2 linked regions of the Dinghuibacter silviterrae genome follow. The protein of the gene in region 2 binds, or shares a complex with, the protein of the main gene of each other region. Links are inferred from orthologs where the notes say so. Each region holds a gene or a part of one and is shown on either strand. Other genes may lie near its edges.

Evidence for each region.
Region 1: the proteins of trxB (region 2) and trxA are in contact, whole or in part, in a crystal structure (PDB 1F6M), measured with the Escherichia coli proteins. The link is inferred for Dinghuibacter silviterrae from one-to-one orthologs.

Annotation. Positions count from the first base shown.
Region 1 is NZ_SODV01000001.1:2,457,805-2,460,996, forward strand. The notes cover bases 14-2,954. They hold trxA (thioredoxin), read right to left. Parts: upstream 1,674-2,954; coding sequence 1,353-1,673; downstream 14-1,352. Other genes in these bases: rpiA (ribose-5-phosphate isomerase RpiA), read left to right, coding at 14-42; EDB95_RS10890 (hypothetical protein), read right to left, coding at 116-1,126; dnaE (DNA polymerase III subunit alpha), read right to left, coding at 1,746-2,954. Also shown: more of rpiA, read left to right, coding at 1-13; more of dnaE, read right to left, coding at 2,955-3,192. UniProt on the Escherichia coli protein: Participates in various redox reactions through the reversible oxidation of its active center dithiol to a disulfide and catalyzes dithiol-disulfide exchange reactions.
Region 2 is NZ_SODV01000002.1:2,073,013-2,076,159, reverse strand. Bases 107-3,002 are described here. They hold trxB (thioredoxin-disulfide reductase), read right to left. Parts: upstream 2,079-3,002; coding sequence 1,134-2,078; downstream 107-1,133. Other genes in these bases: EDB95_RS25670 (sigma-70 family RNA polymerase sigma factor), read right to left, coding at 2,169-3,002; folB (dihydroneopterin aldolase), read right to left, coding at 747-1,097; EDB95_RS25685 (tetratricopeptide repeat protein), read right to left, coding at 107-738. Outside these bases: more of EDB95_RS25685, read right to left, coding at 1-106; more of EDB95_RS25670, read right to left, coding at 3,003-3,026.

The sequences.
Region 1 (3,192 bases), on a different replicon or contig from region 2:
GTGGGCTATGCCGACGGTACGGTCAAGGAGCTGCGAAAATAGCCCGCCGTTAAAATACAAAAAGGACGTCCCTGGAAGGTGGGACGCCCTTTTTATGTAGAAAGGTTCAAGACCGCTATTTGGGCGCAATGGAAGTTACGACCCCGCCAAGGGCGCCGGAAATGTCACTGACGTCCTGGTCCTTGCTCTGGAACTCCCCGACATTATAAGCAGGGGAATAGACACCATACAAAAGCCGTCCGTATCCGGTATAGGTGGAGACGCCGCCTACGCCCGCCACGGCACAGCCCCCCAGGGCGCCGACAGACAAACTCATAAGGCGTTGATTGACAATAGCCTGTCCGTTTTGATAGGTCAGCAGGAAACTCCCATAGCCCGGAATAGGTTGGTTGTTCCATTCCAGCGCGTAAGCGGTAATCGTACAAGGATCCGGCTCCTTTTGGTCTTTGCCGCCCGCATAAGAGGCCCCGTCGTCATAGTTGTTCTCCGTCAACAGGTTTCCATACCCCGTACCATAGTTGTCCTGGGCGCCGCCAGATATGAGGGTATAACCGGAAGTGACCGGTAGCGTGATAAATGGGTGCTCGGCCGAACCCGAGGTGCCGGATATAATAGCCAAGTTGTTTGTAATGGAAGACGTGGGAATGACGGTGCCGGATTGGCTAAACAGCTTGATCCCGATGACATAGACATACAGGTCGGAATTGTAAAAGATCCCCCCATGGTCCTTGTCGGAAGCCGCGTAAGTGGCAAAGTTCCCGTCGGGGACCGGGTAGGCTGCGGTCAACACGGCGTCCACGTTGTTGGGGGTGTTGTTCGGATCTCTTACCTGTGCCCCGCCGCCGACCATCACATAGCCGGGGTCTACGCTGGTCGTGACACCGAGGTTTATCTCCCCGTATTGGTAAGAAACCCATTCGGTTACTTCCATGGCTCCACTGGTCGCCGTGGCCGGTAAGGTGATGTCCCAGACCTCGCTACGATTGGTCCCCGCAGGGAAGGCACTGGGGGAGGGCGGTAATTGAGGCTGCGTCGTGGATTCCGCCTTTTTAGAGCAACTGGCAAAAGAAAAACAACCCAGCAGGACCAGGCCGGCCGCCGGGGACAGGAACGATTTCAGGTTCATAAGTTAAAGTTTAATGTTTGGAGTTCAAATCTATTGACTTAACAGGCCGTTTATGTCAATACATGATTTCTTCACAAAGAAATCAGTATAAATACGGATGCCAGATTCCGGAGGGAAAATGCGACCTATTTGAGTTTCAGTAACCTTCATTACTGAATTTGAAAAGGCCGTCCCTGAAAAAAGGACGGCCTTGAACCTTTATGTTTACAAAAAAACTGCGTGTTGATTACGCCAGGTGCGCTTCGATCTTCTTTACGAAGTTGCTTTTCGGCTGTGCGCCCACCAGCTTGTCCACGACCTTACCGTCCTTGATAAAGAGGATGGCGGGGATGGACGTAATGCCATAGTTCATGCTTACCTGAGGGTTGTTGTCCACATTGACCTTGCCCACGTTTACTTTACCGTTATAGTCTTTAGAGAGTTCTTCGATGACCGGCCCGATCGCACGACAGGGTCCACACCACTCTGCCCAAAAGTCTACCACCGTTAATTTATCGGAACCCAAAACGGTTTCCTGAAAATTGCTGTCTGTGAATTCTTGTGCCATATAGTATAGGTTTGTTTGTATGGTGCAAAGATACGACCAATCGGTATATGTTGATAAATTGGCATCCGACCGTCATGCCGTTGTCACGACATTGACTTCTACGTCAGGGTTTGACAAGAGAAACTGTGTCATTTCGTCATTCATTTCCAGGCCGGCGCCGATGCGCTGTAACCCGATCTTTCTCTGGGCTTTATCGTCCTTGAGCTGGATGCGCAGGGCGGTTTTCCCGGGGTATTTTTCGATCTGTTTTTCGAGGAAAAGTACGATCTCCTCGGTCAGCAGCATGGGATGAATGTCAAGCTGGAGTTGCCGGGTCATGGTCCGTTTGATGGTCTCCAGGAGCAGGATGCCGCCCAACTTGAACTCATAGTCGTCGGCCTTGTTGAACCGGTTCTTGAAATTGCCGGTCAGGTAAATAACCGTCCCGGGCGTAAAGTAGTCCTTGAATTTGATGTAGTCCTCACCGAACAGCGGCACCTCCATTTTCCCCGTATAATCTTCCACGCCGAAAATGCCAAACTGCTTCCCGGTTTTGGAGATCCGGTGCTGGGCGTCGGCGACCAGGCCGGCCAGGCGGAAAGGCCGGAACGGATTGGGCTGCAGGGTGATGCCTTCCTTGAATTCGTTGTACTCGGCGATGGTCGTGATGCCGTAGTGCTGCATCTCAAAGCGGAAGTGATCCAGTGGGTGACCGCTTAGGAAGATCCCGGTCACCTCCTTCTCGTGTTCCAGGAGCGTGGTCAGGGTCCAGGGCTCGCTGTCCGGCAGCTTTGGCGGCTGGACGGCGGGCATGCTCATATCCCCGAAAAGGGTATTGGCCTGGGAGGTCTGGGTGGTCTGATATTGGTTCCCGAAACGGATGATCCTTTCGAGGCCGTTGAGCTGTTCGCCGGGGGCGACGAAAAAGAATTGCGCTCTGTGGAATTGGGGGAAACAGTCGAACGCGCCGCCCTTTACAAGGCATTCCAGGGACTTTTTATTGACCGTACGTTGGTTGGTGCGTTTGACCAGGTCCCAGATGTCGGCAAAGTGCCCGTTTTTGGCCCTTTCTTCAAGGACGGAGTCGATCGCAGCCTCGCCCACGCCTTTGAGCCCGGACAGGCCAAACCGGATCTCTCCCTTTTTGTTGACGGCAAAACCCGCCTTGGATTCGTTGATATCGGGTCCTAATACTTTGAGCCCCATTCGTTTACATTCTTCCATGAAAAACGTGATCTTTTCGATGGAGCCGGCGTTGTTGAGGACCGCGGCCATGTATTCGCTGGGATAGTGGGCCTTCAGGAACGCCGTCTGATAGGCGACAAAGGCATAACAGGTCGAGTGTGATTTGTTAAAGGCATACTGGGCAAAGGCTTCCCAGTCGGTCCAGATCTTTTCCAGCTTGTCGGCAGGGTGGCCTTTTTCGGCGGCGCCTTTGAGGAACTGGCCTTTCATTTTGTCCAGGACGGACTTCTGTTTTTTCCCCATCGCCTTCCGGAGGACGTCGGCGTCTCCCTTTGTAAAGCCGGCCAGGCGCTGG
Region 2 (3,147 bases):
CTTCCTCCCCTCCGCCTTGATCGCGGGATCGTCCTCGGTCTGCACGGGGAGGCGCACAAGGGTCTGGAGGGCGCCCAGGGCCTTTTCGTTCTGGTCGTCTTCCTTGTAGGCCTTGGCCATGTCCAGGTAATTCAGGAGAAAGCCGGGATAAATGGACCGGCACTTCTCAAAACAGCGGAGGCCTTCCTTGACCGTTGCGTCCGGAATGCCGCCGTACAGGACTTTGGCGCTCGTCCGTTCCAGGCCGGTCATGTGGGCGGCCTCCACGTTCCAGACGCCCAGCAGGTGGTACGCCCGGTAGTTGCCGGGATCCAGCTTTATCGCCTTGTCGCAATAGTTCTTGACGTCCCGGCCGTATTCCACCTTTTTCCTGGCCCCTTCGGTCTGTGCCAACCGGCCTTCAGCGATGGCCATCATCAGATACGCCTCGGAAGAGGTGCTGTCCACCTTTAAGGCGCGGCCGGCAAGGTCCTGGGCCTCGGTAAAGAATTCTCGCGCCTTGTTTTTGTCGGCTTGCCGGTTCCCGATGCGGCTGGCCATATAGCTACACTGGATCAGCGCGTGGAGGTTGTCCGGCTGAATGACGAGGGCGTCCTTGTATTTTTTGTACGCGTCCTCCTCTTTCAGGCTTTTGACGAGCTGATCGCCTTCGGCGGTGATGTCACTGGCGGTTTGGGCATGCAGGGCGCTCCCCACGAAAAGGAGGCCGATCCATAGGTATTTGGAAAATGATCGCATGCCCCAATTTAGAAACTTTTGCGGTATTCAACCGCAACCGTCCCCTGAAAGTTGAGCAAAGGCGGATTGATCTTCGTCACGCGTATACCGACGCCGGACAATTGCGGAAAATGATCCTTGAGCAGGTGCGCCATCTCCATGGCCAGCGTTTCCAGGAGCTCTTCAGGGAGCGCCATCCTGGCCTTGACCAGGTCATAGACGGCAACGTAGTTGACGGTCTCGTGGAGGTGGCGGATGGGGCGGTCCGGATCGGGCCATTCCAGGCTGACGTCCAGCTCGAACCAGGCCCCCAGTTTTTGCTCATGGACGTACAAGCCGTGATAGCCGTAGAAGCGCAGGTTTTCGAGGTGGATCGTCATCTGTCGAAGTTTTAGAGGGCGGCGGGCGGCCGCATTCTAGTGCAGACCCGCCGCGGACAGGTACCGCTCCGCGTCCAGCGCAGCCATACACCCGCTGCCCGCAGCCGTTACCGCCTGGCGGTAGATTTTATCCTGAACGTCACCGGCGGCAAAAATCCCTTCCAGGTTCGTTTTGCTGGTACCCGGGACCGTTTGGATATATCCCTGGCCGTCCATGTCCAGCCAGCTTTTGAATATATTGGAATTCGGCTCGTGGCCGATGGCTACGAAAAAGGCACTGACCGGAACGGTTTCTTCCTTGCCGGTCTGGGTGTTGCGGATGCGTACGGCCTCGACCTTGTTGCCCCCCACCACTTCGGCGGTTTCGGAATGCCAATAGACCATGATGTTTGACGTCTTCTGGACACGTTCCTGCATGACCTTGGAGGCGCGCATTTCACCCTTGCGGACGATCATGTGCACGTTGGTGCACAGCTTGGACAGGTAGAGCGCTTCCTCACAGGCGGTGTCCCCCGCGCCTACGATGGCGACTTCTTTGCCCTTGAAGAAAAAGCCGTCGCAAACCGCGCAGGCGCTTACCCCAAAACCGTTGAGCCGCTGTTCGCTTTCCAGGCCCAGCCACTTGGCGCTGGCGCCGGTCGAGACGATGACGGCGTCTGCGCTGATCCACTTTTCCTCGTCAATTTCCACCTTATACGGTTTGCCGGAAAAGTCCACTTTCGTGGCCATCCCAAAGCGTATATCCGCGCCCATGCGCGATGCCTGCTTTTCAAAGTCAATCATCATTTCCGGACCCTGGATACCGGAGGGGTAGCCGGGATAATTCTCGACCTCCGTGGTAATGGTCAACTGCCCTCCGGGCTGTATACCCTGGTACAAAACGGGCTTGAGGTTTGCCCGGGCCGCATAGATCGCGGCGGTATAACCGGCGGGGCCGGAGCCTATGATCAGACAATGTACGTGCTCTATCTCTTGTGCCATGTGCATGGAATTGAAGGGGCAAATGTACGGCGGCGGCGTACAAAAACAAAAAGCCGCCCCTGGGGGCGGCTTTTTGACGTATCGTAGAGACTACCCTAAGTATGCTTTCAGCGAGCTGCTGTAGCGGGCCTTTTGGAGGCGTTTGATCGCGCGCTCTTTGATCTGGCGGATGCGTTCCTTGGTGAGGTCGTACTTCTGACCGATCTGTTCGATGGTCACACCGTTTTCACCGTCCAGGCCAAAGTAAGCGTTGACGATCTCTGCTTCCCGGGGGCTGAGGGATTTCAGTACCCGGCGGATCTCGGCGCGGAGAGAATCGTGCATGACGTCCTCATCGGTCGAGTCCCCACCTTCCAGCAGGTCACCCATGGCTACATCCTCGGCCTCGTGCACGGGGGCATCGAGAGAGGTGTGGCGGGTGTTGCTTTGGAAGATGTTGTTGATCTCCGTTTCGCTCATTTCGAGGATCTCGGCCAACTCTTCCGTACTTGGCTCGCGCTCGTGCTCTTGCTCGAAGGCCATGTAGGCTTTGTTGGCTTTGTTATACGTGCCAATTTTGTTTTGAGGCAGGCGGACAAGCCGTCCTTGCTCTGCCAACGCCTGCAGGATGGACTGGCGGATCCACCATACCGCGTATGAAATGAACTTGAAACCTTTGGTTTCGTCAAAACGCTGGGCTGCTTTAATCAGACCCAGATTACCTTCATTGATGAGGTCACTAAGTGATAGCCCCTGGTGTTGGTACTGCTTCGCTACGGAGACGACGAAACGCAGGTTAGCCTGCACCAGCTTGTCCAACGCTCTCTGATCGCTCATTTTGATGCGTTGTGCCAGCACTGTTTCTTCTTCCGGAGTGATCATCGGGATCTTGGAAATCTCCTGCAAGTACTTCTCAACCGCCTGGGAATCACGATTGGTAATTTGTGTTGCAATCTTCAGTTGCCTCATATGATAAAATTAGCCTTACAATGCAATGGTTTTCACAAAATGATTGGAATCAAAAAAAACTATCTGCAAAGATACGTCGCAACACCGGAATTTCATAGCCGTGATCGGTAGTTTTACCAAA